DNA from 3 places in the Zhaonella formicivorans genome. Region 3 is predicted to be linked to each of the others. Evidence: riboswitches for the same ligand, from Rfam matches in the RefSeq annotation. Region 3 holds a riboswitch; each other region holds the start of a gene.
The links. Region 3 has a riboswitch for glycine ahead of gcvT (glycine cleavage system aminomethyltransferase GcvT). Riboswitches for the same ligand answer to the same signal wherever they lie in the genome.

Region 1 (10,308 bases), 760 kb from region 3:
GGAAAAAGCAGTCTTAGCCAATTTGCAACAAGCTTATCGCAATTATCAACAGGCAATTGATGAATTAATTACGGCATTCAGCCATGAAAGGGCCTTACAAGTTTATAATTTGGAAGTATTACCAAAAAGGGCGGAAATTTTTAAAGCGGTAAATGAATTAGCGGACTTTAACAGCAAAGCAGCTGCAGCAATGCTTAAACAAACTCAAATGCTGTACGCTTCCATTATCTTAGTATTTGTGGTAATTGTTGCTGTCGCTGTGCTGCTATCCCTGTTTTTAAATCTCTTCATCTCCAGACTGATTACCGGTTCCTTAAACCGGCTCAACCAGGCTGCGGGCAAAGTAGCTTCCGGCGATTTAAGCGAGGAAAATATAGAAGTATATACTAAGGATGAGTTTGGACAATTGACCCAAGCTTTTAATGAAATGACTAAAAACCTCAAAGCACTGATAGCTCAAACGGCCGACGGGGCTGAAAGTCTTGCGGCTTCTTCAGAAGAAATAAATGCTACCATGGAGCAACAGGCTAAAACAGTAGAACATATTGCCAATTCAGCCAGGGAACTGGTAACCGGCGCAGAACAGCAAAGCAGTAAAATTAAAGACTCTATGGCATATATCGAGGAAACTTCGGCAGTAATTCAGCAAATCGCGGCGACTGCTCAACAAGTGGTCTCATCCACCCAGGAAGTCAGCACCAACGCCCGTGCCGGAAACAATGCCATGCATTTGGCCAAAAAGGAAATTGAAAAAATTAACGCTGCTACCGCAGAGGTAGCCACAATTATCAATAAATTAGGTGAACACTCCAAAACTATCGGCAATATCGTCAACCTCATCAGCAACATTGCCGAGCAAACAAATCTTTTGGCCCTGAACGCAGCCATTGAGGCTGCGAGAGCAGGGGAGCAAGGCAGAGGGTTTGCAGTGGTTGCTGACGAGGTAAGGAAACTCGCAGTGCAATCGCAAGATGCTGTGAAAGAAATTAACGGTATTATCAAACGGATTCAGGATAACTCTGTAAAAGCGGTCCAGGCAATGAAAAACAATGAGCAGCTTGTACAAAGCGGAAATCAGGTTATATTGGACGGGGCTGAAACATTCAACCATATTGCTTTGGCTGTGGAAGGCGTATTGCGGCAGATCCAGGAAGTATCAAAATCAACTGATGAGTTGGCCAAAAACAGCGAGCACATAGTCACCGCCATTAAAGATATAGACCAAATTGCTGTCCAAGTAGCTGAGGCCAGCCAAGCCATGGCGGCAACAACCGAGGAGCAGGCGGCAGCAGTTGAAGAGATTGGGGCCTCTACAGAATCCCTGGCTTCCCTGGGCCAGGAACTGCAGCAAATTGTATCCCGTTTTAAGCTGTAAATTAGACATTAAAAAACACCACCCGCAAGCAATCTATAATGAATCTCTGTATTAAAACGGATATTTCTTCTTAAAGAGCCTTTTTATTCCCAAAAAAGGCTTTTTTTATTTCCTCGCGCTTAATCAGCCTTTTGGCCGGTGGTAATTTCCTGAAGATTATAATGTTTTTAATAGGGATTAAAAAACAGGCATTAACTGCCTGTTTGCTTCACTCAGAAAACATTGTTAAGCACCAAAATTGCAATGCCTGCCAGCAAGGCGCTCATAGGAATGGTCAGGATCCAGGCCCAAACAATATTTTTGGCAACAATCCATCTGACGGAAGAAAGTCTTTTGGAGGCCCCTACCCCCATAATTGAAGAAGAAATGATATGGGTGGTGCTAACCGGTGCATGGAGCATGGTGGCCGTAAAGATCACCGCCGCTGCCCCGGTTTCAGCCGCAAAGCCGTTCACCGGCGCCAGCCGCGCCATATTCACTCCCATGGTTTTGATGATTTTCCAGCCGCCCACCGATGTTCCCAAGGCCATGGCTAAAGCACTGGCTATTTTCACCCACGTGGGCACGCTGAATTCGGCAATTAATCCGCCGCTTAAGAGGGCCATGGTAATCACACCCATCGTTTTTTGGGCATCATTGCTGCCGTGGTTTAAGGCCATTAGCGCTGCTGAAACGATTTGGGCTTTGGAAAATATTTTAGTAACGGTCGAGGGCCTGAATGGTTTTAGGATCCAGTAAAGAATGACCATCAAGGTATAACCTACAATAAAACCAATAACTGGCGATAAAAAGAGCCACAACAGAATTTTAAAAAAGAAATTAGTCCAATGTACGATCAGGAAAGAACCCTTGTAGACAATAGCCGAACCTAACAGCCCGCCAATCAGCGCATGGGACGAGCTGCTTGGCAAGCCAAAATACCAGGTAATGAGATTCCAGATTATGGCACCGAACAGAGCGGCAATTACGACTGTTTGGGGGATCAGGTTGGGATCTATGATATCCGCGCCTACCGTCTTGGCAACTTTGACACTGATAAATGCGCCGAAAAAGTTTAGCAGAGCAGCCATGGCAATTGCAGCCCGGGGCGATAAAACCCTGGTAGAAACAGAGGTAGCTATGGCATTGGCTGTATCGTGAAACCCGTTGATAAAATCAAAGATAAGCGCCAATACAACCACCAGCACTGTCACAACTATGGTTGCACTAAGCATGCTTCATTACAACCCCTTCAACAATATTGGCCACATCTTCGCAGGCATCGAGGGTTTGTTCCAGGCGCTCGTAAATTTCTTTCCACTTGATCACATCAATAACGGGGGTGTTTCCGCTGAACAGACCTGTTACCGCTTGGCGGAAAAGGGCATCTCCTTCCTCTTCTATTCTGTTTATTTCAATGATTTTTTCCGTTAACTTTTTGCTTTTCTTCATCACTTTGAGTTCTTCCATCAGGTCAATCAGTTCCTTGGTACAATTTAAAATCAGGTTGCTCATTGTTTTTGCTTCTTCGGTAGCGGCAGTTACCTTAAACATGATAAACCTGCTGGCTGTGGACTCGATGAAGTCAGCAATATCATCCATCTGCTTGCCTATGCCGTAAATGTCCTCCCGGTCGATAGGAGTAATAAATGATTTATTAAGCTCTTTAAAAATTTCATGAAGCTGCTGATCCCCCTTCCGCTCCATCTCTTTGATTTCTTTGAATTTAGATTCGCCGTTTTTTAGATCTTCTACTAACTCTTTTAAAAGCTGGGCCGCTTTATACATGGTATGGGCGGAAGAGATAAACAGATCAAAAAATTTGTCTTCTTTGGGCGTTAATTTAAACATCGCAAACCTCCATAGCTCAATTACTCCTGTGGTCTTGTTAACATTTTCACTTAAACACTACACCGCTGCTAATGTTAGCCGGTTTGTAGCACAAGTATAGAATACTACAAAATCTGCTAAACTCCAACAGAGAAATTTTGCGAAAAATTACTTTATCAGCGCCCAAAAACAAAGAACCTAATAAAAAACCTTTCTCCGGCTATACTAAGATACAAGAGGTGTTGACTATTGCTGTGTCATCGCCTGCTTCTCATCAACCTTAACAAATTGTCCTTCCTTCAAGATCGTTCCTCCATTGATCACCACCTTTTCCACCCCCGCATTTCCCGAGGAGTAAACCAGGTATTGCATTACTTTTCACTCTCCTATAATTTTTACTAAAACCCGCTTTCTGCGCTTGCCGTCAAATTCCCCGTAAAAAATTTGTTCCCAGGGACCGAAGTCCAATTTGCCATTGGTAACGGCTACTACAACTTCCCTGCCCATGATAGTCCTCTTTAAATGGGCGTCGGCATTATCTTCGTAGACGTTGTGACGATACTGCTGATACGGCTTCTCCGGAGCAAGTTTTTCTAAGAATACTTCAAAATCATGATGCAGTCCGCTCTCATCATCATTGATGAAGACACTGGATGTGATATGCATAGCGTTGCAAAGTAAAAGCCCCTCCTTAATGCCGCTTTCTGCCAAGCAATCCTCAACCAGAGAGGTAATGTTAATAAACTCCCTTCTGTGTTTAGTTTCAAACCAAAGCTCTTTTCTGTAGCTTTTCATGCTTTCCCTCCAAAAAACATGTATTTTTTGCAGATTAAATTCTACACCTTTAACTTCATACCTGCAATCCTGAGGGAACCAGGAAACCAGGGGGGGAACCAGGGGGACGGTCCCCTTGGTTTCATGCCGGGCGCACAAAAAAAAGCGGCAAGGACCGGTAGGCCCTTTGCCGCCTATATAAAGGATACTAGCGGATAACAAATTAGTTTTACCGTTTAGTTTCCAGCTTAGTTCATTCAGCACATTCAGGATGGAGGATGCACTGGTAGTTCAAGCAGAATTCGCAGATGACCCGTTCTCGCTCAGCTGTATAGCATTGACCAAACTGGATCGTTTCAGGCATATGGCCATTCACCATTTTTCGTCCCCTCCCTTTTATTTTAGTAAAAAATAAAAAATCAAGGCTGCTTACCTTGACCTCCGGGAGAGCTAATGAAATTTGCGCCTGAAAATTCATTGGGCTCCTGGTGAAACAAAAAGTCAAACCTTTTTGTTTCTGTCACACTCTGTCCTTTTGCCTGAGAGAATTAATCCTTCGGCGCCCGCCAGCTGCAGGTCTCTCCAGAGGTTCGTCCCGGATTGGTAATTCATCACCCGGAGGTGAAACCTGAGAGATTCAGGCTGACGCCTTTGCCCCTTCGGTTGGCATCCCGTATACCATCTTCCAATCCGTTCATCCGCAGTATTAAGTTATGTTAGTTACATTATATGTAAGCTGACCTAAACAGGCAATGCAATTTCTGAGCATATTCTGTCAAATCCCATTTAACTATTTAATAGGTTTAATTATCTGAGCTTATTCTTTTACTAATGCTGATTTAGGGCTCGATAAAAAACCCTTGACATTTTTGTCAAGGGTTCGTTAGCATTACTGTTATTTTCTAGTAGAGGCTTGCTCCGGTAGCACCTGCACCCCAGCAGCCGCCAAAACCGCCGCCAAAGCCGCATCCTCCTCTGCCCCAGCCGCCTCTGAAACCACGGCCAAAGCCAGGTGTGAAGGTACCATCTTCTAAAGCCTTGATGCGCAGGTCAATATTCTCTTTCATCAGCTTGCCTTGCTCTGCGGTGATATCGCCGTTAGCCACCCACTCGTCGATAACTTGCTTCCTCAGTTCCAGCATTTGCTTTTGCAACTCAACATATTTATCCGCAGTGTTTGAAGTGGTGGCGGCAAAAGCGTAGGAAACGAAGGTGGCCATTAACAGCACTACCAGGGTAAGTACGGCAACTTTTTTCAACACAGTGTTCACCTCCTCGTCTTTTATTTTACCTTTCGCATTTAAGTTCGTAAGCAAAAGCAAAATTTAGGGGGGTACTATGATATTTTTTTACAAAAACTTTTTAAAGCATAACAGAATTCTTACTACCAGCCGCACCCTCTGTTTCGGGGCCCCATAGGCCCGCATTCCGAGTTTCCTTGTCCGGCCTGCGGTATAAGCTGCGGCTGTTGGTTCACCGGCCCCTTACCCTTCGGCCCTCTTTCACCGACCCGGCACCACATGCCGGGAAACATCCTTTCCATCTTGTCCTCGCTGCCCCTCATTACCTGTTCCAAAGGCTGGCTTTTTAATTCCTCGATGCTGAGCTCGGCACCGCCTGCTTTGGAACGTTCCCACAGCAAGTACTGATTGACTGTTAACCCTGCCTTGGCAGCTTCTTGCCTTATGCTCAGTTCAGCATTATCCACAACCAGATAGCCCTGAAACTCGCGTTTAGCCAATTCATCATGCAAAATCTGCTGCAGCTTCTCCCTGTCTATGGCATTTCTTGCCTGTTCCTTTAAAGGAACCACTGCCACAATTACCGTATTACCCTGTTCCTTTTGCAAATACCCCAGCTCGACCGCTTTTACCGCTACCAGGTTGACCGCCTGGTAAACATCCTCCCCCTTAAGGTTAAGTCTCTCCAGTACAGCCTGGCCTTCCGCATCCATGGCTTTGGCCCCGATAATCCTGTTTTCCCGGTCCACATTGAGCTCGATGCTGGAAGCCAAATCCATAGAAACTGCAGCTACTGCCTGGGGCATAAATACGGGTTTGAGCATTCCCAACGCCAGCGTAATGATCAGGAGGGCAGCAGCTATTCCTCTGAGGTAATATTTAGGAAAGGACCTAGGCTTTGGCAGCGGCAGTTGAATTGTCTCCCCCGGGCGGGGCCGGGGCACTGGGACTGAAACCCGAAGAAAATCGCCTTGCTCGGTGACAACTACCATTGTTTTTTTATCCAAACTAATGACTATGCCTTTCGTAAATTCCACGGATTTCACCTACCTTTGTCGGGAAATTGGATCAAAGCACGCATGGGCAGGAACTCCTCCCTAGTCAGAATTAAAACCAAAGCAATGATATATCTCCTGCCGCTCTCCAGCACTTTTCTGCTTTGTCCCGTAATATACATCAGCTCTTTGATAGGCAGCTGTTTTGTTGCCAAAAGTCTCTCCAGCAGAGCTGCATTTTCCGTGACAGCCGCTGCCACTTGCATCAAATTCCTTTTCGTGTCCTGGTGTTTGGGCGAATCCTTAACCAGGGCATTTAGGGGTATGTTAAATTCCAACAGCGCCTGTTGGAAGTTGGCTACCATCTCGGCCTGTTCCCTTGCTTCTTCTTCCTGTCTAAACTGCTCCCAAGCTTCTTCTGCCTCCTGCTTAGTCTGTTCTGTCTCGTCAACCATTGGCATTGTGACATTTTTAAAGCGCGCTTCTTTCCGGAAGTAATCTACCAGCCGGTTATGAATTACCAATTGGGCGTAATTTAAAAAGCTTTTCCCCTTAGCTGCATCATAACTGTCAATTGCCTCGTTAAAAGCAATCAGCCCGATGCTCAATTCATCATCATTCGCCCAGTTTAAAGTTTTACCACAGATGCTGTTAACTATGGATGCAATCCGGCCCTTGTAGGATAGGAGCAGCTGTTCCCTGGCCAACTCACTTCCAGCCTTAGCCTCAGCCAAGAGTTGCATCAAGGCGGCCTCTTCCAAAGGTACTCACCCCTTTGTATTAACTTCGTAAAAAGTTTAAATTTTAGGGAGGTATATTTTAGTGGCCAGCGTCTAGTCCCTAGTCGCCAGTGGCGCTCTCCGACCGCGTCCTTAGTCCTTAGTCGTTAGTCCTTAGTGTCGGCCTTTGGCCGAGTCCCAAGTATTAATCCCTAGTCCCCAGTTACATCTTTAATACTGATGACTGGCGACTGGTGACTAACTTTGACTGGCGACCGGTAAATAAAACTGCCTGCGGCTGGGCGCTGGCGACTCGACGCGGTTCGCTACTAGGGTCGCGTTTTCAAGGCTCGCATGGCGTTTAGGACCGCAATAACGGTAACGCCTACATCGGCAAACACTGCCTCCCATAAAGTGGCAATACCGCCCGCACCCAAAAGCAAAAAGACCCCTTTAACACCCAGAGCGAAAATAATATTCTGCCAGACTATGCTTCTGGTCCTTCTGGCGATTTTGATGGCGCTGACCAGTTTAGAAGGTTCATCAGTCATCAAAACTACATCGGCAGCCTCAATGGCGGCATCAGAGCCAAGTCCCCCCATAGCCACACCCACATCGGCCCTAGCCAGCACCGGTGCATCATTAATCCCGTCACCGACGAATACCACTTTGCCTCGAGTCCCCTTGCCAGCTACCAAATTCTCAAGTTTTCCGACCTTTTGGTCCGGCAAGAGTTCGGCATATACTTCATCCAGGCCCAGTTCTTGGGCCACTTTTACTGCTACTGCTTGAGCATCGCCGGTAAGCATGACCAACTTCCTGATTCCCGCAGCTTTCAAAGATTGCATAGCTTGCCTGGAATCCTCTTTCAGCTCATCGGAAATAACAATATACCCAGCGTATTTGCCAGCTATTGCCAGGTGCACTACCGTACCTGCAGTTTCAATTTCCTCATATACTATATTTTCTTTCTGCATCAGTTTAGCATTTCCCGCCAGGACCTGTTTACCCTTTACAACAGCTTTAATCCCATAACCGCAAATTTCATCGTAACTTTCTATTTCCTCTTTATTGATTTCCTTGCCATAGGCCTTGAAAATCGAAACTGCAATGGGGTGATTGGAGTAGGCTTCCGCAAAAGCGGCATATTCCAGCAACTCTTCCGGACTCATATTATCCCGTGTTTTAATTTCCGTAACATTAAATACACCTTTAGTCAGTGTTCCTGTCTTATCAAATACTATTGTGTCCACTTCATTTAAGGCTTCCAAGAAGTTGCCGCCTTTAATCAAAATGCCGTTTTTCGAGGCTCCGCCTATGCCGCCGAAGAAACCCAGCGGAATGGAGACTACCAGTGCGCACGGGCAGGAGATTACTAGGAAAACCAGGGCCCTATAGAGCCACTGGGCAAAAGTTGCCCCGCTGACAAAGATCGGAGGAAGCACTGCTATACCCAATGCTCCGAACACAACTACCGGAGTATACAGCCTGGCAAATTTGGTGATAAAGTTCTCCGTGGGCGCCTTCCTGCTGCCGGCATTTTGCACCAAATCCAAAATCCTGGAGATTGTAGATTCCCCGAAACCTTTAGTGACCTCCACCGTCAAAAGACCGTTTGTGTTAATAAACCCGCTCAAAATTTCGCTTCCAACCTCAACTTCCCTGGGCACCGATTCACCGGTGAGGGCTGAAGTATCCACCATTGATTTTCCCTCAACAACCCTGCCGTCCAGGGGTACTTTTTCTCCAGGTTTTACTACGATAATATCTCCCACATTCACTTCTTCGGGAGAAACCTTTTTGGTATCGTTACCGATTTTAAGGTTGGCAAAATCGGGCCTGATGTCTAAGAGTGCCTTGATGGATTTTCTGGAACGGTTGACGGCTATGTCCTGGAAAAATTCGCCGATCTGGTAAAACAGCATTACGGCCACGCCTTCGGGAAACTCTTTAATGGCAAAAGCCCCAATGGTGGCAATGGTCATCAGGAAGTTCTCATCAAATACCTGACCTCTGGAAATGTTTTTGACAGCTTTCATGACCACTTCTCCGCCCACCAAAGCATAACTTGCCAAATACAGCCCAAACTCAGGCCAAAACGGCAATTTAAAAGCAAAGGCGATTACAAACAGTACCGCGCCCATGGCAATTCTGAGCAGTTCCTTTTTATTGCCCGCTTCTTGGGGAACATTTCCAGCGTTCGTTTCTTCCTCCAACAGATTAACGCCTGGTTCGATCTTTTTAATTAGCTCACCGGCTTCCCTTATAATCCTGTCCAGGTCTTGACTAAAGTCTGCCTCCACCACTAATTTACCCGACACAAAGTCAACGGCAGCGCTTTTTATGCCCTTAATATTCTGCACCGCTTTTTCTATTTTTTGGGCACAAGCAGCGCAGTCCAGGCCCATCAGGACCATAACTTTTTTGGGAGTTACGGCACAGTGGGCACAATCCAGGCCCTCCAGCAGCAACTCTTTTGTAACGCTCTTTTTCATGTGGTTTCTCCTCTTCCAACATTATCTGTGCTTGATATGCTCCAGACCTTGATCAAATATCTGCTTGACGTGATCGTCATCCAGGGAATAGTAGACAACCTTACCTTCCTTTCTGTATTTAACCAGCCTGGCCTGCTTCAGTACCCTTAGCTGATGGGAAATGGCCGACTGGTTCATACCCAGGAGAGCAGCCAAATCGCAGACACACATTTCCGAAGCGAACAGCGCGTGCAAAATTTTAATCCTGGTAGAATCTCCGAACACCTTAAAAAGCTCAGCCAGGTCATAGAGATCGATTTCGTCAGGCATAACCGCTTTAACTCGGTCAATGATATCCTGGTGGATTATAGTGCAGTTGCAGTTTTCAATGTGGGCTGCTTTATCCATGATTTTCACCTTTCTTTAATATTTGAACAGTTGTTCATGTGTTTATTAACAGTATATTCCTTGGAACAGAAATGGTCAATACTTCCTGGACGAAAAAAATGGCCATCTTTGAATTTTTTCAAAGATGGCCACTCAATGTTACTTACGTACTGACAAGTATTTTACACTAAGCCACAAAATGTTCCTCTGTAATTGTCACACTTTCGGCGCTTCCTATGCTGTCTTTATCCCCATGGTTTAAGAAAGCATTTAACAACACGGCCACAAAACTTCCCGAAACAATCACGCCGGCGCAAGAAGGAACGGGGCTTTTTAGCAGGCTACTATCCCTCTTATGCAGGCTTTTGAGCCACGCCATCCACTTCTCTGTTTAACCTGATAGTAAATTTATATTTATCTCCTCGAAAATAATTTTTTGTATAATCTAGTTGCTTGCCGTTATCCAGGAATAATTTTGTCCTTACCAATAAAAGCGGGGAATTCGCAGGTATATTAAGCTTATTAGCTGTCTTT
Region 2 (10,308 bases), 920 kb from region 3:
CTACTACTATGTTCTTGTATACTCCGGCCTGGGCTAATGCTGCTGCTTCCACCAGGGCGTGGGCAGGTCCTGCGCAGAAACCGCGGGTGTCGGAGCCGGTGGCGTTAACGCAGCCGCACACTTCGCCGATGGACTTGGCAAAGTTGCCGCCGCCCCTTTGGTTCATGTCGCCGCAGGCTTCTTCGGAGCATTCGATGATGTAGTCTATGTCTTCGGCTTTTAAATCCGTCTTTGCTAATAACAGTTTTAAGGCAAATACAGCCGATGCTTTGCTGACCAGGTTTTCAAACATTACATGCTCGGTTAAGGCCTGGTCGAACTCATGGGCTTTTTTCACGCAGCCCACCAGTTTCCCCCCCAAGTACATGGGTTCTGCCAGGTGGTCGGCTACCAGTTTCTCCAAATCTTTAGCTTGGGCTGGGTTCTTATCTAATTTGGCTAAGTCTTTTAAGTCTCCTAAGACAGGATGGGCGGAGAGTTTTGCTTTTACTCCCGCCTGGAACCCTTCTTCCAATAGCACCAGGTCGAAAGCGTCTACTGCTTTCATTAAGCCGTAGAATTCGTCTTCCGGCATGATTTCCCCGTATTTGCCGTCCCTGCCCCCATTATTTACCGGGTTTTGGTACCAGGGCCGGGGGATGTTATTCAGTTCTTCAGGCAGCATGTTGCCGATGTAGACTTGGTTTGGGGCATATTTCACTGCTTCTTCAAAGCTCCTTAAGGCCCCGGGCAGTTTCTGCAGATGCTCTGAGTCCGGGTTCTTGCGCCGTTCGCTGGTCTGGGTGGTCCCCTGGTGGATCACCATATCGGGTGCTTGAATAAGTGCATAGCTGGCCCCTCTCACAACGGGATAGTTCATCCTGTTCACCTCCAAAAATGAGTAAAGTTTTGGGTAATGGGCGTTATACCCATTACCCAATTGAAATCGACACATTATTACTTGTCAAATACTGTTTGACCGTCTACTTCTGTTTGTAAAGCATCTAATGCTTTTCTGACCAGCTTTCTGCGCAGTTCCTTCTCATCTTCCCTGCTCAAAGCCGGGTTACCAAGCGGGTGAGGAATGGCCACTGTAGGCACAATCCTGTTGGCACCAACAGTGAGGGAGATGGGAACTACTGTGCACATGTGCACCACAGGTAGGCCTGTACTTTCAATTTCTTTTACCATCGTTGCACCGCAACGAGTACAGGTTCCTCAGGTGGAGGTCAGAATTACTGCATCAACGTTATGGGCATGCAGGTCTTTGGCAATTTCCGCAGCAAACTTTTTGGCGTTAGCAACAGAAGTACCGTTACCAACTGTTGCATACCAGTATTCATGGATGGAACCAATTTCACCTGCCTGCTCCATTTCCCGCAAAACGTCGATGGGCAGTACCCTGTCCAGGTCTTCGTTAGCATATACAGGGTCGTAACCACCGTGGGCAGTTTCGCCGTTTTCGGGAGTGAAATCATTGATGCCTACCAGGCTGTACTTGCCGTACTTGGAGGCACTGGAAGATTCAATGTGATCAGGGTTGCCTTTGGGTACCGGGCCACCTGAGGAAACAAGGGCAATCTTAGCCTTCTTAATATCCTTAATGGCCGCGGCAGGAGCTACCCTGTCGAATACAGGCATAGGATATTCGGTCTTGAATTCCTCGCCTTTTATCTTCTTAACGAGCATTTCAACTGCTCTTTTCGAACCTCTTTCCTTGGCAAAGAAATTTTTGCGAATACCGCGAGGAATATAACCTTCTGCGACTGGATCACCGATTTCTTCGCCTTTAACAACTTTCAAAGCCAAAGCAGCCATGGGGCCAATTGCCTTTTTCATGCCTACAGCCGAATTGGCAGTCTCAATGATGTAGGCATATTTCTTGTACATATCCACACCCGGGTTTTCCGGGTACATACCGGAGACTACAGGGATCCCTAAGTTTTCGCTGACAGCTTTGGCTACAGCACCGCAGGCCACGCCGTAACGCCCGGCATTAAATGCGGGACCGGCGATAACCAAATCTGGGCTGTATTTCTTAATCATTTCAATTACTTCGGCGCTTGCAGCTTCAATGTTTTCGTTGAAATAGGTGTCACCGCAGATTACAGTAGCCACAATCTCCGCTTCAGCGCCCAGAGCTTGCTGCAGGGCCATTCCAGGACCAACTACGCCTTCGCGGACTTCCGGCTTGACATCAGCCTTTTCTTCGCCACCTATTCCAGCGTAAAACTGGTTGATATAGTGTACAATTTTGTATTTACTCACCATTGTCCCCCCTTTTTTCGGGTGTAAAATTATCCACGATAGGTGCTTACTTCTTTGATGATGGCATCAACATCCAGCACCATTTCCATCATGCTGACTTGATCTTCGTAGACTTGGGCGTCAACCTCATCTTTTAATTCAAAAATATGGTAAGCTTTGAGTCCCAACGAGACTCCTGCTAATGGACCGGCAAAAGTGGGATCGCCTTGGGATACGGTTTCGGCGGCGAGACCAGCAGCTTCAGCTTCTGCTCCCCCTAAAACAACGATTAAATCCTCTTTACCGTATTTCTCCGCAAGTTCTTTAATGCGAGCCTGATTTTCCAGGTCCATTGCGCCGGCGGCAGTTCAGACAAAGCATTCTGTAGTCGAGAACACTACTTCAGCGCCGGCAGACTTGACGCACTCTTCGATAGCCGGACCGGGCACGCCGTCACGGTCACCGAGAATGGCAACTTTTTTGCCTGCAAGTATGCTCATGCTATTAACTCCTTTCTTTTATTCTTGGTATAGTGTTATCTAAACTTAGAATCCTTTTGCTGTGAGATAACCAAAACCGAGCTCGTTTGTAGCTCCGGTTATTACCTGAATTTCAGCGGTAATGCTGCCGTCGGGCTTTAAGCTTCCGGCAGTACCACCGGCAATGACGTCAGCAACTTCCGGATACCCGATTACAGTTTTCATCGGGGGAAGAGTAATCACTTCGTTAGCGTTTCCGGCAGTAACTACTGCGTCACCTAGCGGTGTGGAATCTGCCAGGGACTGGGAAGCACCGTCCTGACCGGCATACTCGTCAGTAATAAGTACAGTCTTAATGCCTTTTTTCTCGATTTTAGCGCAGTTCATTACCAAGTCGGCATCAGGGTTACCGAAACCTTCTTCGGAAATGATTACAGCATCGGCACCGATAAATTCCACCAGCTTGGCAGTCATGTTGGAGGAACGCTCTTTGTCCGCCAAGGTAACGTTTTCATTGGTAATTACCACGCCAATGAAGTTGAAGTCTTTGCCATGGCGCTCATAGAGGTCGTGGATAACAGGGCTGTTCTGGTGTACATAAGTGGGGTTTTTATCGCAGGCGGAAACACAGTTACCGCTGATGATTGCCCCGTCCATAACTTCTGTCGGGTAAATTAAAGTCGGGATAATTCTCTTGGCATCTACTCCGTATACGTAGGTGTCATGGAGTAAGCCCTGGGTTTGCAGCATGTATACGTAAGCAACCTTCGGTAAGTCAGGATACTCCTTGACTTGCTCCAGCAAGGGCTTGGTCTCGTATACCTTAATTTCATCAGGTTCCACGCTCTTGCCCGCTTCGCCAAGGTAAGCCCCTGCTCTCAGGCCCGCCAGTCTCACTACAGCTTCATGTTCGTGCTGGTGTAAGCCCTCAACAGGATCAACCTTGACAACTACGTTATAGGTTTTGGAGAATGGAGTGTATTCGGCGCCCGGGCCGGACATATCAATAATGCCTTCCTGGAAGCCAACAATTCTTCCGGTGGTAACTACCGCTGCACCTTTTAAAACATGGGTGCGCCCTTCACCGACGGTCTCCACCTTGCTGATAACGCCGGGAAACATGCCGCCGTTGCCTGCCACTTTCACCCTGGGTTCAATAACATCTTTTACAGGGATAATCCTTGTTTCTTCACCAGGTTTTGCTAAAAATACTTCCACCGAAGCGATGCGGTCGTCATCGCCGGTTACTTTGACCAGTTCTTCTTTGTTTACAAAAAGAACTCCATCTTTTACTTCAGTTTTGGGACCAAACTGTACGTCTTTAATAAAAATGTTGCCAATTTCGAGACGCAAAACCGTTCACCTCCTTAAATTAATGCTTCTTTTAAAGAAGCTCTTTCAACTTGTTTTCCACTTCTTCCATAGTGAAGTCTTTACTGAATTCGGCTACTTTTTCTCCACCTTTATAGAAAGCTATGGTTGGAAGACCTAAAACCTTTTGACTAATCGCTAGTCTCTTGTTTGCAGCGGAGTCGAGCTTACAGAACTTGGCTTTGCCTTCGTATTTGGCGGCCAAAGCCTCAACTTCCGGCATCAGGGCCTGGCAGGGCTCACATTTTGGGCTCCAGAAATCAACCATCACCAGCCCTTCGGCTTGCAATACTTCTGCTTCGAAGTTCTCCTTGTCAACAATGTTCAACTAGCTCACCTCCTTTACGAGGATAAGTAGCTATGCATCCCACTCGACCTATGGGAAAATTATTTGCCGGCTGCAATTTGTTTTTTTACTTCTTCGGCGCTAAAGTCACCGCAGAGTTTAGCAACCGCTTGGCCACCCTCGAAGAATACTACTGCAGGAATGGAGGTTACACCATAACGCTTGGCAACCCTTTGGTTTCTGTAGGTATCTATCTTAACCAGCTTAACGCTGTCTCCCAATTCGGCGGCAGTCTGTTCCAGCAACCCTACGGCTGCAATGCTGGCCTCGTTTTGGGGCGCCCAGAACGCTACCATCACCGGCTTGTCAGCGTTTAATACCTGTTCCTTGAAGCCTTCTTCTTCGGCCAGGTACTTCTCGGCTGCTACGGCGGCTACAGCGCCGTCGGCTGCAGCTGTGATGACCTGCCTCAAGTATTTGACTCTGGCATCTCCTACAGCATAGACGCCGGGTACTGACGTTTCCATCTGCTCATTAGTGATAATATACCCTTTTTCGTCAAGTTCTACTTTGCCCCGGAGGAATCCGGTTTTGGGAACGGTGCCTACGAAGAAGAAGACTCCGTTGGTTTCCATTTCCGTCAGTTCTCCGGTTTTGATGTTTTTGATTACTACAGACTCAACAATGCCGTCTCCTTTGATTTCCTCCAACACAGAGCTCCAGACCCATTCAATTTTCGGGTTGGCAAAAGCTTTCTCGGCGCTCACCTTATTGCAGTCCAGGATGCCTTCGTCATGGATTACGATGATGGTAACCTTGTTGGCAAACTTGGTGAGATACATTGCTTCTTCGATAGCGGCATCGCCGTTGCCGACCACTACCACATCCAGGTCTTCAAAGAAATCGGCGTCACAGGTGGCGCAGTAGGAAACGCCCTTACCTCTTAAAGCCCGCTCCCCTTTGATATTTAAGCTTCTCGGTTCGGCGCCGGGAGCCAGGATTACTGTTTTGGCCAGGTATTCTTTACCGCTCTTTGTTTTAACAACCTTAATTTCTCCTTCAAGCTCCAAATCAACGACTTCTTCTTTGAGGATTTCGGTACCGAAACTTTTTGCATGTTCGGCCATTGCTTTCATTAAGCCGGGGCCGGTTGTGCCCCTGGAAAAGCCGGGATAATTCTCCATCTCCTGTGTTGTTGCCGCCTGACCTCCAGGTCTGGCTTTTTCCAATATAACAGTCTTCAGCCGTGCCCTGGAACCGTAGATGCCTGCGGCAAGGCCGGCAGGACCACCGCCCACCACTACAATATCAAATACCTCTGACATCGCCATCTCCTCCTCATCTAATTTTGCAATCAAACTAATATCAACCCTTTTAAATACTCGTTAAATCCTAGCTCAATATTCTTTAAGTTACAGGTTGTTAGTTGTTAGTTATTAAAACTAAAAACCAACAGCTAAAAATTATCACTGTATTTTATAGGATGCAGGTTGGTAATTGTTACTTTAATTAAACATATTAAGCTGTACCGGGGTTTGTTTTTAACCAATAACCATCAACCAACAACCAACAACTGGTCTTACACATGCATGTCAAGGGGCAGTTGTTCAATAGCTGTTCTAAGCAGGGTCAAGTCAATAAACTGAAAATCTTGAACTACCTGTTCCCCCCATTTCCTCTTTAATTCTGGTAACTTGTCGGTAACTTCAATTGCCGACTCAATTAAACGTAGAGAATCATAGTCCAAAGGACCCTTATCACAACTTATTACCAATGACTTGTAAGGGGTTTCGTTTGGCTTAACGCTGCCCGCCAGTGGGTGATTAATCAGCCTGTGCCCCTGGTGGATAAAATTTCTTGCTTGTAGCAATACGTCCCGCAAAGTACCTTCAAGCTTATTAGTCCCCGGGAAATCCCGCCAAACCATTGGGTTGTTGCTCAAGATAAAAACTTTTTCCACCTAACCACCTCCCGCTTTTAAACATCAACCTGCTAAATAGCCTAGCCCCAAAAAAGTTAGACCAAACACTGGCGCTTGTGAAAAATGGCACGAGCGTTGTATAAATAAAAACAGAGGTACAACAGCTAAAACCAGCTGCCGTGCCTCTGTCTACTTACCTGAGAGATTAATAGGGCTTAAAGCCTTTTTGCTCCTTCGGTGTCCTGAGACTTTCCAGAGTTGAGTCTAAATACGGTCCTTTGAGCCTGAGAGTTTCACTCTTGGTCCGGCTTACCAAGGTTTGCTCCTTCGGCGTCCTAATGGGACTCTCCCGCATTTATCATTCTCCTGTATTGAATTGACTGCAACATTACGAACTGTACATTCTAATTTCGACACATTGTAATTTCACAGTGAAGAGACGCAAAACTCATATTGTATATGTATGCCAACTCATAAATCTTGTGAAAGAATTCTCTTTCTTTAAGCTAATTCTATCATTTAGTACTTTCCTTGTAAAGTGTCATTTAACATATTTCGTTGCCTTTAACAGAAGTTTTATTTTTCAGTATTTTTTTTATAGTTAGGAGCAATTAAATAAAATTTCTTTATCATTAGTGCTTTTTCCGTACACCTACCCTGTTCTCCGTACCCTTAAAGAGACGCTGAATATTGGAGCGATGCCGGTAAATTACAAAAGCCACCAGGCACCAGGAGGCAATTATCAAGATAATGTGCATCTGGAAAGCCCAGGTAAGCACAGCCACAGTAATGGCTCCGGCTATAGAAGCTAAGGAAACATACCTGAAAACTGCCAGCGTAATCCCAAACACTAAAGCGCTCAAGATTATAACTTTGGGTGCAAGCACCAAAAAGACGCCTGCTCCGGTAGCCACTCCTTTGCCCCCTCTAAATCCGGCAAAAAGCGGGTAACAATGCCCCAGGGCGGCTGCCAATCCGGCCAGCATACCCAAAACCTCATTACCACCCCAGAGACCGATATAGGTTGCCAAGGCTCCTTTCAAAATATCAGCCCCGATTACGGCCAGGCCCGCCTTCCAGCCTAGAACCCGAAACGCGTTTGTCCCACCCAAGTTGCCGCTGCCATAATTTCTGATATCTTTTCCGCTTACTGCCTTCCCCGCAATCAATGCAAAGGGAATAGAACCAAGCAAATAGGCCAAGAATAGTGTTCCAACAATTCGCACAACTTTCACCCTTTAGCATTATTTTGATTAAAAGCGACCTCTAATGTTTGCTTTTTCCCATTATTTCTTACCTCCATATATTATAGCATTTCTTAATAATTTTAAAGTCTAAATCGCATATTAATAAGGGAATGTTTGCACACAAGATAGATTTGGGAGGTGCTGATTTGTCCGGCTTTGTAACAGGGAAATTACCCGTAAGGAGTAAAGGCAGGGAACTTAAAGAACAGTTGCAGAATCTGGGGTATGAGTTCAAAGAAAATATGCATCACTATGAGTTCAGCAAAGAAGCAGATCTTGAGGAAATTATCGATGAAATTGCGCCCCTTTGTCAGTCCTTAGGTTGGAACATAGAAAATGAACTTACTTTAGTCGAAACCCACGGAGACTTAGCCATGCGCAGTATTTTTGACCACGGCAGGATTGTCAGGGAGTTTCAGCGAGGCAGCTAGTTTCAGCCAAGTCGCAACTTGGCTGAAACAGTCATTAGTTATTAGTTATTAGCCTTTATTCTTGGTCTTTAGGCCTTGTTAGTCCCCAACAGTGACCTACGGTTGAGTTCCCAGTCGCCAGTAACTAGCCCCTGATAGCTGACGGCTGATAGCTGATGGCTGAAAGCTGAAAACTATTAAACACTTTCCCGGAGCAATTTATTGACCAGTTCCACTGCCCGCCTGGCGTCAGGTGCATAACCGTCAGCATTGATAGCTTTGCAGTACTCAGAGGTGACAGGGGCACCACCTATTATTACTTTTACTTTTTCCCTCAAATTAGTCTCTTCCAGAAGTTTAATTGTACTGGCCATCATTGGCATAGTGGTAGTGAGCAATGCAGACATGCCTACTATTTTAGGCTGATGCTGCGATACCGCTTCCAAGAAATCCTGGGGATGCACGTCAATACCTAGATCAATGACCTCATAGCCGTTAGCTCTTAAAAAAATAGTCACCATATTTTTACCTATATCATGCAAGTCTCCGGCTACAGTTCCGATTACAACTTTACCGGCAGCCGGATAGACCTTATCCAAGAGCAGTGGCTTCACAACCCTCATCCCTGCGTGGACCGCCCTGGATGATGTCAACACGTCGGGAATATAAAATTCTTCGTTGCTAAAGCGCTCACTGACCTTAGTCATGCCCGCTACCAAACCCTGAAAAAGAATGTCCACAGGCGAAACGCCTTCACTTATGGCTTCTTCCGTTAAGGATTTTACCTGTGCCGCTTTTCCCTCTATTACAGCTGCCGCAATCTGACTTAACTTCCCCAAATCTAACCCTCCAAGGTTAAAGAAACTTGGCTTGCGCCAAGCTGGCGGAAGCCAAGTTGCACTTATTCGTCCTGAAATTTATACCTACTTAATGATACCGCCTATATCCCTAACAAGTTAAAATGCTTTTTCCCTGTACTGACTGGGAGTTATCCCCTCACTGCGCTTAAATACTTTGGTGAAGTAACCGGGGTCCCTAAACCCTAGATCATCGGCTACTTGAATAACATTATATTTCGGGTCCCGCAAAAGCTTTTTAGCTTCTTCTATTCTGATTTTAGTTAAAAACTCCATAATAGTACAGCCTAATTCCTGCTTAAATATTTTGCTAAGATGGCAGGGGCTTAAATACACAGCCTGGGCGACATCTTCCAATGTAATTTTTTTGCGGTAATTATTGCGCATGTAATCGCCGGCTTTCTGGATGACCTGTAAATTTCGTGAACCTTTGCTTTCCTCAATGCAGATAATAAACTGCTGTGTAACATTTTCAATCCAATGACAAGCTTCTTCCACGGTAGTTAACCGGGTAAATTCTTCCACATACTGGGAATTAAGTGCCAGAAGTTGTTTGAGCGAGGCCCCGCCTTCTACTGCTGCCCTGGAGATCAAAACCACCAGTTCCAAAATCCTGGCTTTTACTTCCTTAACGTTGCCTAAATAACGCTGCAAGATCTCGGCCAGGATTTCATTGAGCAGGCGCAGCGCTCCTGCCCCATCCCCTTGTCGAACCCTGCTGACCAGTTCCCGTTCCTTTTCCAAAGAGTAACCGCGGACCGAGAGACTGTCCATTTTTTTCAAAGCCTCTTCCAGTTTTTTTCTGGCTTGTATTTCTTCCCCCAGGCGTGCCTGCTGTTCGCTGATAGCCCTGCGCTGCTGCAATGTAATCATTCCGGTCTTCATGATATGGTTAGCAACCACAAATAACAAATCAGCAGCAGCCTGGATTTTCTCTCCGGAGAGAACTTCCAATTTCTGGGCGCACTCTATGAGTTTACTCACATCTACCCCAAGTCCCCGTGTCATTTCCTTGATCTCTTCCCAGAAGAAATCCTCCGGTTCCCAGGCCAGCACCTGCCCGCAGACAATGGCCCCCAGATAGTTCTCTTCGATTAGAATAGGGGCGGCCCAGGCAATTAACCCTGCATGGCAGCGGAAAATATATGGTTTGCCATACTTGCTGGCTTCCAGGCCTGCCCGGGCATAAGAACGCTTGCACTTATATACGCCTGTTTCCGATGTTCTCACCATTTGACAAAATTCACAATATTTTTCTTCTTTTTCCGAGGTAACAATTGTTTCTCCCTGTGAATCCACTATACTTGCCTGTAACCCCGTTGCCTTGCTGAAAGAGGATAAAATTTGCCGTAAGACACTTTCCTCTCCGAGCTCCTGGATTTGGTGCCTGTTAACCCCGTTCAGAACTCCATCTAGCATCCAATCACCTCTGAAAGAGTTATACTTAAAACCAACTTACGGCTAGTGTATATTAATAGCGAAAGCGGCACTTGCTCCGTTCAATATCACGA
Region 3 (10,308 bases):
TACTGGGGTTAGTAAGCATCAAGGCCGCAGTTTCTTCGTTGACAGCCTGTTTTAAAGCCTCCAGGTCCACATCGCCATCGGCATTAGACTTTATTTCCACGATTTTAAAACCTGCTACTGCAGCTGTTGCTGGGTTTGTACCATGGGAAGAGTCGGGGACAATCACTTTTGTCCTTTTAGTATCGCCACGGTGCTGGTGGTAAGCCTTAATGATCTTCAGGCCCGTCAATTCCCCATGGGCACCTGCTGCCGGCTGCAAAGTCACTTTAGCCATCCCGGTGACTTCCGCCAGGTAACCGGCCAGCTCGTACATCATCTGCAAAGCCCCTTGAACAGTCTCTTCCGGCTGGTAGGGGTGAATCCTGCTGAAACCGGAGAGTCTGGCCATCTCTTCATTGACTTTGGGATTGTATTTCATAGTGCAGGAACCTAAAGGGTAAAACCCTGTATCCACACCGAAATTTTGCTGCGACAGCCTGGTAAAGTGACGCACCACATCCACTTCACTGACTTCAGGGAGTTCCGGTGCTTCCGTTCTCAAATACTCCTGGGGGATAAGGGCCGAAACTTCTTGTTCAGGCACATCAACCGCCGGCAGGGAATAGCCTCTACGTCCCGGCGAAGAAAGCTCAAAAATCAGTTTCTCTTTCACTTACATTCCCCCCAATCTTGCAGCCAAGAGATCGATTTCTTTCTTGGTCCTGAGTTCAGTGACACAGAACAGCACTGCATTATCCATATCCTTATAAAAACGCTTCAGCGGCAGCCCGCCCAAAATCTTATCCTTTAAAAGCTCTTTATTGACTTCATCCGGACATTTCGGCAGTTTTACCACAAATTCCTTGAAAAAGGGCGCCCTAAATACCGGCTCAACCCCGGGAATGGATGTGATTTTGTTAAAAGCATAATGGGCCTTTTGTAAAGATAGGTAGGCCATTTCCCTTAAGCCCTCTTTGCCCAGGGCGCAAAGAGTCATATTGGCCGCCAAAGCGCACAAGGCTTCGTTGGAACAGATGTTGGAAGTGGCCTTTTCCCTGCGGATATGCTGCTCCCGGGCCTGCAGGGTAAGCACAAAAGCCTTTTGTCCTTTATTGTCTATGGTAGCCCCTACAATCCGACCAGGCATACGGCGTACATATTTCTCTTTGGCAGCAAAGAATCCCAGGTATGGCCCGCCAAAGCTGATGCTGTTCCCGAAGCTTTGTCCTTCGCCTACTACAATATCCGCGCCGCATTTGCCCGGGGATTCCAAAATTCCCAGGGACACCGGGTCAACCACTGCCACTACCAGCAGGGCGCCGTTGGCGTGAGCCAGATCTGCCAAACTTCTTAGATCTTCAACATTTCCAAAGAAGTTGGGATACTGGACAATGATGGCTCCGGTATCTTTGGAAACAAGAGGCTCAAAGCTGCTGGCGGGAGAAACCCCTCCGGCGTGCTCCGCCACTCTTATCTCAATACCCTGCCCGGAAGCATAGGTTGCCAAGGTTTCCCGGTATTCAGGGTGAACAGCACTGGAGACAACAACCTGGCTTTTGCGGTCGCAAGCCATGGCCGCAGCTTCAGCCAGCGCGGAGGCGCCATCGTACATGGAGGCGTTAGCCACATCCATGCCGGTCAATTCGCAGATCAGCGTCTGGTACTCGTAAATTGACTGCAGTGTGCCCTGGCTGATTTCCGGCTGATATGGAGTATAAGCCGTGTAAAATTCAGAGCGGAGCAGCAGTTGATCTACAAAGCTGGGTATATAGTGGTCGTATGCGCCGGCGCCCAAGAAACTGATGTAATCGTCTATTGTTTCGTTCTTTTTGCTTAAGCCGGAAACAACTTTTTTCACTTCAGGTTCGGACAGGCCTGCCGGAATAGCCATTGGCTTTTTAAGCCGCAGGCTCTCCGGAATATCGCTAAACAGCTCCTCCACAGAACTGACACCGATAGCGGCGAGCATGGCCTGCCGGTCTTGCTCGGTGTGTGGAACATATTTCATTTTTATTCTGCCTCCTTGAGGAATGCCTCGTACTCTTCGGCGGAGAGCAGGCTTTCAAGCTGTCCTTCATCCTCCACTTCAATAACGATCATCCAGCCTTCACCATATGGGTCGCTGTTAATCAATTCAGGAGAATCAAGCAGTGCTTCGTTGATTTCCACCACTTTTCCACTTACCGGAGCGTATACATCGGAAACAGCTTTTACGGACTCCACCGTGCCGAAAGAATCGTGCTGACTGATTTCATCTCCAACTTCCGGCAGTTCCACAAAAACTACATCGCCCATAGCTTCCTGCGCATGATGCGAAATACCGATTCTAGCCTTGTTTCCTTCTACCTTTACCCATTCATGGTCCTTAGTGTACTTGAGATCGCTTTTAATCATTTTATTTGGCCTCCCTTTTATAAAATGGTGTACGCACAATTTGTGCTTTTACGTCCTTATTTCGGATTTCCACAGTGATGGTTTCGCCAATCTCCGCGTATTTGGTATCGAGAATCGCCAAACCCAAATTCTTCTCCAGGGTAGGAGAGAAACTGCCGGTTGTCACATGACCAATCTGCTGCCCGTCTTTTTTCACGGGATAGCCGGCACGGGCAATGCCGCGCTCGATCATCTCAAAACCGACCACTTTCCTTGGAATACCTGCAGCCTTTTGGGCTACCAAAGCATCCTTGCCGATAAAATCTTCTTTCTCCAAAACAACAAACCTGCCTAAACCTGCTTCCAACGGAGTGACATCCTCCCCTAACTCATGGCCGTAGAGAGGCATTTTAGCCTCAAAACGCAGCGTATCCCTGGCCCCTAAACCACAGGGCAAGATATTATCTCCTCCTGCTGAGAGCATCTTATTCCAAAGCTGGACTGCTTTATCAGGCGGACAGTAAATCTCAAACCCATCCTCGCCGGTGTAACCGGTTCTGGAAATGAGACAATCCACCCCATCTACCTGCCCGTATGTAAACCAGTAATTTTTAATGGCAGACAGATCGGTAGAGGTCAAGCCCTGTAAAATCTGCTCGGCATAAGGTCCTTGAATGGCAATTTGGGCTGTATCTGCTGATTCGTTTACAATTTCCACATTATAACCATCTTTGTGTTGGGCAACCCAAGCGTAATCCTTGTCGGTGTTTGAAGCATTTACAACCAACAAGTATTCGTCATCTGCCACTTTATAGACCAGCAGGTCATCTACAGTGCCGCCGCTGGGCAAACAGAAAACAGCATATTGAATCTGGTTAATGCTTAGTTTGCTGGCATCATTTGTAATCAGCTTTTGTACCAACTTTAAAGCATCAGGTCCTTTTACCCTGATTTCACCCATGTGGCTCACATCGAATAAACCGGCTTTAGTCCGGACGGCCTTGTGCTCTTCTAAAATGCCGCTGTACTGGACCGGCATATCCCAACCACCGAAATCCACCATCTTGGCGCCAAGGGCCCGGTGAACTTCATTTAAAGGGGTTTTTTTCAGTTCGGTCATCCATAAACACCTCCTAAATTTACACTAATCAGTCAGAGGACACATTTCTTCATGTGAAAAATATGTCTCTAAGCAAAATTCTACCCTACTATCATTTAATTATTTATCGCCCCCAAACCGGTGCCTATTTTCTCTTCAACCAAGAATATCTTACCAGAAATGGTAAAGAAAAAGAAAAGGACAAGAGAAAATAGCACAAATTTTAGTTTTGGATTCCTTCACTAATTTGAAGTTCTCCCTTAACCTGTGCTACTTTCCCCTGTCCTTTTACCTGAGAGATTACTCCGGAAAATGCCGGAGTTTCCCCGTTGGTGTCCTACTGGCGTCTTGCCCGCAGCAGGACCTCTCCAGAGGCTGTGTCCGATGACGGTACTTTTGCCTGAGAGTTTCCCCATAAGTTAGCAGCTAATGGGTTGCTCCTTCGGCGCCCCTTGTCAGGGTCTCTCCCGCCACCGTTCATCCACATCTTTCTAACTATAATTATATATCAAATATTTTAAAAATTTACAATGGTATCTATTTAATTTTAGCTAAAAATTTGAGCTAAATTTTAAAAAGAATTGAATAGCAACAGCAAAAATCAACATCGGAAACCGGAGTAATAAAAAATTCTTAGCAAAGCCTTTTTATTAAGTTTTTTTACAATATTCGACAAGATCTTACTATTCCCTTTCGTTTACACAAGTTAATTTTTTCACTAGCTTTTTCCCCCCTGTTTTTGCTCTAAATCTACTGCAGGTTGAATTTTCGGCAGTAAAAATGTCGCGGGAATTTTTATCAGTTCCTGTGGCATACTAAATTAGAATTTTTTTATTACGAGTAGGAAAGTATATTCTTTTTTTCGGAATAGAGAGGAATGGTTAGATGTTCACCAAATCCAAACCTCCTCGTTTAATACCGGGGTCCCTTGGCCTTGGGATAGGTATAGCTGCTGCCGCGCTGGGGGGACTGGGGCTAAAATATCTGGGACGAAAAACAATAGAAAAGTTCAGCCGCAGCGCTATACATACCATTATGACCGATCTTTACAACGAAAATATCTGGGAATTCATTTCTGCTACCACCAGGGTAGGGCCCCAAACCATTGTCGAAGCCAACATGCGGGCAGAAGAAGGCAAAGTTGTTAACCGCCCCCTGGGTACCCCCAGAAAATTTCCTTCGCTGGACAGCCTGATGTTTACTTTCGCCCAACTGGCTAAGCTGCCCACGCCCGGTGATGTCCCCATCGACACTTCGGTAATAATCGGCAAAAAGGCAGCCAAACCTATGTTATTAAAAACCCCGATCATAGTCTCTGGAATGGCTTACGGCTATGCTTTAAGCGAAAAATTTAAAATCGCCTTGGCCAAAGGAGCTGCAATGGCAGGCACAGCCACCAACACCGGCGAAGGTCCCTTTCTTCCTAAAGAACGGAAGGCAGCAAAATATTTAATCCTGCAGTATAACCGCGGCCACTGGAGCAAGTCCATAGAAATCTTAAAACAGGCCGATGCCATCGAAATCCAAATAGGCCAAGGGGCTATCGGGGGTGTTGCTCATACCCTTAGCGCCAACCTTTTGGACAAAAGGTTACGGGCGCAGTTTCAGGTTGCACCTGGTGAAGATGCGGTAGTTCATTCCCGCCAACCAGGCATTAATAGCCCCAAAAAACTGCGGCAACTGGTGAATGAACTGCGGGAAATCACTGAGGGAGTGCCCATTGGAGTAAAAATGGGGGCAGGCAAGAACCTTGAGCATGACCTGGATCTGGCTGTAGAAAGCGGAGTGGACTTCATTGCAGTGGAAGGAGCTGAAGCTGCCACCAAAGGTTCGCCTCCTATCCTGCAGGATGACTTCGGTCTTCCCACCGTGTTTACCATTGCCCGGGCCGGAAAGTTCTTGGCAGAGTCAGATGTAAAAGACAGAGTCAGCCTCATCGCTGCGGGCAAGCTGAATACGCCGGGAGATTTTTTGAAGGCAATCGCCTTGGGAGCCGATGCCGTATATATCGGTACTATGGCTTTGTTTGCCACCGCCCACACTCAGGTTTTAAAGGCGCTGCCTTTCGAGCCTCCCACCCAAGTAGCCTGGTACGACGGCAAAGTGCAGCATAAATTTAACGTTGAAGAAGGCGCTAAGAGCCTGGCCCGATTTATCAATTCCTGTACAGCGGAGATCCAGGAAGGAATTATAGCCTTAGGCAAGACTTCATTGCACCGAGTGAACAAGGAAGATTTAATAGCCCTTGATCCAATTGTGGCCGAGGCTACCGGGGTGGAACCGGCGTATCGACCTAAGTCTGTTTATTAACGGACTTAGGTCGAATCGTCAGTCCTTACTCGTTAGTTTTGGCAACCATAAAGTCACCAGTCCCTGGCAACGACCTTTGGCCGAGTCACTAGTCTCCAGTCATCAGTTACGTGGCTGAATTTCAGGCTACAGCACCGGTGACTAGGGACTAGGAAATGGTGACTGGTGACCGCTAACGACCAACGAGTAAGGACTGACGACGCAGGAGGGGCTTCCAATTAAAGGAAGCCCCTCCTGATACGGCCATTTACCGTCCGGCCGCGGGACCAAATTCAGCAACCCTCTTTGCAATGGGCAGTTTCTCTCAACATCCAGTGCTTGGTAAACATCCTTTTCACCTCTTTTCCCAAGTGAATGTTACCTATCATAAACCATTTTACTACCCCCGTAGGGTATAGTCAAGTTTTGTGTGAACTTTAAAATTAATTTTACTGCCTATTAATTTTACTAACCTGAGAATGCTAAAAAAAAATCCCGATGTAAAAAAAGCAGGAGTTTTTAACTTTATGTCGAAGTAACAGCTTAGCAAATAGCCTGTGAGGTGACCTATGGATATAGGGGCATTAAAACAGCAGGTTATGAAAATCTACAATAACATCAACCAGGAATTATTCAAGACTGGGGTCAAACGCCAGCGGGTAGACATTATCGGTAGGAAAATCGTGATTTTAGCAGAGCACCAAAGGGTGCCTGCCCTCCAATCGCTGGATACAACCCAGCGGCAGCTTACACGGGTTATGGATATGGCCCTGCTAGATTTGTACAAAGAGGAACTGCATAAGCAAATTGAGGCACAATTATCCTTGCCTGTCAAGCTGGTTTTAAAGGACTATGATCCTTTTACCGAAATTGCCGGTACGATTATTGTTTTGGAAGATGACGCGGAATAATTTAATATAGCGTCTTCCGGTCCTCTGCCTGGAGCAGGCACAGGGCTGATCGACTAAACCGCTGCTGGTAGACGGAACTCCTTTGGAGAGCCTTAAAACCGCAGGTTTAAAACACCTAGCCTTATTAAAGGTCTATTAGGTGTTTTAAGCCTGCGGTTTTTTTGTCAGCCGATTTGACGGTCGCGAAAGCCCGGGATCTCGCGGCAGGCCAAATGTTACTGGCTGAATATAATCTTGCTAACAGCATGGAGGTGATTAGTTTTTACTTTTGCTCCCTTTATCACTATTTGTAGGAGGTTATACCATTGACAACACTCGTTAACGACGTACTCGAAGCGCTTAACCACATCACCGGCGGTCGTGTAGTGACCAGCATGGATCAAGTAGCTGCAGCCAGCCATCCTTTCGTGGTGATGAAATCTTCCAATATTCCCGGCAAAAGTGTCATGGAGTTTCCCGGCCTAGTTTTTGGCAACCCCCAAGCTCAGGTCAAGAAACTAGCCGTAACAATGACCCTTACGGAATCAGCCATTGAATTGGCGGGAGCCACCGGCGTGGATGTCATAATCGCCCATCACCCGATTGCCGATGCGGCCAATTCCGGAGGGGTACCTTTAAAATATTATCTTTCCTTATACAACATTGCTGTCATCGAATTGCACGAGGCATTTCACGGTTTGCACCCCGGTATTCCATACCTGCACGGGCATAGGACCCTCCATGTGGACATTGCTTATGCCGGGCTCCCAGGCAATATCCTCTTTGTAGGACAAGCCCTGGAAGAAATCAAGACAGCCGGCGACATCGTCAGCAGGTTAAACCTGCTCATGGACAAAGCCACGGAAGAAAAAATGCTGGAGCGGGAGAAAGAACTGCGGGACAGCTGGGCCATGGAAGAAACCGTGGTGGCTACCGGGCCAAAAATCTTAAACGGCAGCCCTGATTCCCCCGTTAAAAACATCCTGCATATTTTTCCCCATACCGGTTTCAGCCCTGCCCACTTAGAAAAGGCAGTCGGTGAATTCCCGGAAGTCGATACTGTACTTGCCAGCATCAGCAGGGTCCGCCCCGACAGCGCCCTGGTGGCCAAAGCAAAAGAATTGGGTTTAAATTTCATCGTTGGAAATTCCCATGCGGTGGAAATTTTTGAAAACGGCTTGCCTTTAGCGGCAGCGGTACAGATGCTTCTGCCGGAGGTTGAGGTAGTGTTATTCAGGGAAAGGGTTACCGCCATACCGGTCGCCCAGGCGGGAAACCCGAATATCAAACGCTATGCAGCTGAAATAGCAACAAAGTATTTGGTTGAAAAAACATCTTAAAAATAAATCAAGGAGGTAAAAATTATGTCAACACTGGAAAGAGAACTGACCCAAGGCAAAAAAGCAGTTTCCCGGATTGAACTTGTGGGACTTATTATGGTGGCACTTTCAATTTTTGGTCTTTTAGTTAACCCTGGTTTCATAGCCGGTATTTTTAACGCCATGGTTGAGCGCACCGTACCCGTAATTGTGAACGTTTACATTACCGGCACTCTAGGTGTAACCATCATCCTCAGCGTAGTCACCGGGAGGATCCTGGAAAGACTTGGTTTTACCGATGCACTGATCAGAATCTTCACCCCTATCACCAAGTTAATGGGCATCAACCCCACGGTAGTTATTCCTGCAGTTTATAATATCCTCGGTGACATCAACGCCGCTGGGCGTATTACCGGCCCTACTTTAAAAAGGGCTAAAGCTACCAAGGACGAACAAAAAATAGCCATTGCCACCATGATTCAGTCCCAGCAGTCATTTTCCACTTTTATGCTGGGAATGCTGGCCATGACTGCCGCAGGGATCAAAGTCTTCCCGGTCATTGTTATCGCCGTGTTCTTGCCTTTGGTCGTAGTGCCCTGGCTCTTGAGCCGGACAATTTACCGCAATACTGAAGCAAAGTCACTGGTGCACATTGACCGGTTCACGCCTACTACCGGCGCCCTGCCTACTCTGTTTGGCGCCGCCCGGGAAGGTGCAGAGCTCTTATTCCTGCTCCTCATCCCTGCAGCCGCTGCTATTTTTGCTATCATCGGAGCTTTAAACTATATCGGCATCTGGGGACCTATCGAACAGGGCTTAACAGCTGCCTTGACGGCTCTCTCCATCGATCCGCAAACAGGTATTCAGTCTATCCTGGTTTCGCCGACCCTAGCAATGAATACCTTGAAAGATACGGCAGCAACATTAAACCCCAAACTGGTAATCGGCTCCTTTGTATTGGCTTCTTCTGGATTTCCTCTCCAGGTAATAGTTGGACAAGTACCCGCAATCTGGGCCAGCGGATCCGACCTGACAGAGCGGGAAGCTATGGAAGCAGCTGTCTTAGGCGCCGTTATGCGGATTGTTACCGCTTTCATCCTGGCTTTGGTGCTAACCCCACTGGTAAGCTAGGAGCCCTTTTAAAAACAAGCATGGCCGCGCTCGCCATGCTTGTTTATTAATCTTATTTATTTCACCATTTCTCCAGTCGCTCCCTAAGTAACTCAGTCAATTCCACACTGTATCTCCCCGGAGCTGTTTCCATTACCTCTAAAACCGGGCAGCATAGCGGAATATCTAATAAAATCCTTCTGCCTGCAGCAATTAGTCTTAATCCAAAAGAGGCTATAAATGAATCCCTGTCTGGAATTAAGTCAGTGCTTAAAAGTAATCTAAACCGGGCGGATAAAAGTTCTGGTATAACTGCCACCTTTGCTTCTTCCGCTTCCCAGGAACCAAGACCGAAGAGTGTCCCCCTAAAACCATACTCCGCTACTCGCCCGCTGGCTGCAACTCTTTTATTCCGTAGCACAAATCCGGAAAAAGCATATTTATCAAATCCCGAAAAACCTTGTATCAGTTGATGATTACCGGTCAAATCGATCTTGAAGCAGCTATGGGGATAAATCTGCACTGCAGTTTCGGCAATTATTTCTACCCCCACTTTCATCTCCTTCACCCTCTTCCCTGAAGCTTTAGTTTACATTTATGCCGGGAGCTCACAAGACATGATGGTAACAGTTACAAAAACAAGCGTTTCTTCAGGTTGCGTTTGAAACGGCATAAAGGAATCTTCATTTAACCGAAGCAAACCTTTAGCGCTGCTTGACGCACAATGCACATCCTGTTTAGTGCCAGAGCAAATTACATAGGAGCAATATCAGAAGAGGGAAGTGGAGAAATATTCCAACAAAAATATTAGAGCAAGCTATCTGCTTGCTCCAGATGTAAAATCTATGTAAACCCGGCAAAAACCGGGTAGCATTCGCGCCCCGCAAGGAGCGCGTTTATTAGGAGGTATAAAAAAGGAGGTCGAGTATTTCAATTAATAAGTTAGCAATAAAACCTTAAAATAGCCTGAGAACTTTGTTAAGTTTCCGTTAATGTTTAACCCCCACCCTCCGAATGAATAAGCTGTTAGTGAATACATTCGGAAAGAGGTGCTGCAATGAAACGAATTGTCATAGATTTGAACTCCCGCCACTTATCCTGGTATAAGGGCAACTCCCTGATCAAAACCTACCCAGTGGCTATTGGCAAGCCGTCCACCCCTACCCCGACCGGCAGCTACCAGGTGGTAAACAAAATTATCAACCCGGGCGGAGTTTTAGGCACTCGCTGGATGGGGCTTGACATTCCC

Region 1: linked by a shared signal. The riboswitch ahead of EYS13_RS10100 (secondary thiamine-phosphate synthase enzyme YjbQ) and the one ahead of gcvT (glycine cleavage system aminomethyltransferase GcvT) in region 3 are both predicted to bind glycine.
Region 2: linked by a shared signal. The riboswitch ahead of EYS13_RS09345 (GrdX family protein) and the one ahead of gcvT (glycine cleavage system aminomethyltransferase GcvT) in region 3 are both predicted to bind glycine.

The regions. Positions count from the first base shown of each region.
Region 1 is NZ_CP085524.1:2,048,908-2,059,215, forward strand. Features, by position in the region: gene EYS13_RS10085 (methyl-accepting chemotaxis protein) at 1-1,375, shown strand, start outside; gene EYS13_RS10090 (inorganic phosphate transporter) at 1,588-2,589, opposite strand; gene EYS13_RS10095 (DUF47 domain-containing protein) at 2,582-3,205, opposite strand; gene EYS13_RS16295 (hypothetical protein) at 3,431-3,556, opposite strand; gene EYS13_RS10100 (secondary thiamine-phosphate synthase enzyme YjbQ) at 3,563-3,979, opposite strand; glycine riboswitch at 4,476-4,554, opposite strand; gene EYS13_RS10105 (DUF2680 domain-containing protein) at 4,861-5,220, opposite strand; gene EYS13_RS10110 (anti-sigma factor domain-containing protein) at 5,343-6,236, opposite strand; gene sigI (RNA polymerase sigma-I factor) at 6,242-6,937, opposite strand; gene EYS13_RS10120 (heavy metal translocating P-type ATPase) at 7,243-9,408, opposite strand; gene EYS13_RS10125 (ArsR/SmtB family transcription factor) at 9,430-9,795, opposite strand; gene EYS13_RS10130 (hypothetical protein) at 9,962-10,153, opposite strand; gene EYS13_RS10135 (GntR family transcriptional regulator) at 10,128-10,308, opposite strand, start outside.
Region 2 is NZ_CP085524.1:1,887,969-1,898,276, forward strand. Features, by position in the region: gene grdC (glycine/sarcosine/betaine reductase complex component C subunit beta) at 1-859, opposite strand, end outside; gene grdB (glycine reductase complex selenoprotein B) at 937-2,247, opposite strand; gene grdA (glycine/sarcosine/betaine reductase complex selenoprotein A) at 2,277-2,726, opposite strand; gene EYS13_RS09330 (glycine/sarcosine/betaine reductase component B subunit) at 2,772-4,058, opposite strand; gene trxA (thioredoxin TrxA) at 4,090-4,404, opposite strand; gene trxB (thioredoxin-disulfide reductase) at 4,464-5,687, opposite strand; gene EYS13_RS09345 (GrdX family protein) at 5,942-6,322, opposite strand; glycine riboswitch at 6,545-6,645, opposite strand; gene plsY (glycerol-3-phosphate 1-O-acyltransferase PlsY) at 6,916-7,509, opposite strand; gene EYS13_RS09355 (hypothetical protein) at 7,677-7,961, shown strand; gene EYS13_RS09360 (cobalamin B12-binding domain-containing protein) at 8,138-8,779, opposite strand; gene EYS13_RS09365 (PocR ligand-binding domain-containing protein) at 8,897-10,216, opposite strand.
Region 3 is NZ_CP085524.1:2,807,350-2,817,657, reverse strand. Features, by position in the region: gene gcvPB (aminomethyl-transferring glycine dehydrogenase subunit GcvPB) at 1-652, opposite strand, end outside; gene gcvPA (aminomethyl-transferring glycine dehydrogenase subunit GcvPA) at 653-1,987, opposite strand; gene gcvH (glycine cleavage system protein GcvH) at 1,990-2,373, opposite strand; gene gcvT (glycine cleavage system aminomethyltransferase GcvT) at 2,375-3,472, opposite strand; glycine riboswitch at 3,729-3,826, opposite strand; glycine riboswitch at 3,830-3,931, opposite strand; gene EYS13_RS13785 (FMN-binding glutamate synthase family protein) at 4,337-5,761, shown strand; gene EYS13_RS13780 (Na-translocating system protein MpsC family protein) at 6,310-6,651, shown strand; gene EYS13_RS13775 (Nif3-like dinuclear metal center hexameric protein) at 6,951-7,970, shown strand; gene EYS13_RS13770 (hypothetical protein) at 7,995-9,080, shown strand; gene EYS13_RS13765 (hypothetical protein) at 9,142-9,618, opposite strand; gene EYS13_RS13760 (L,D-transpeptidase family protein) at 10,117-10,308, shown strand, end outside.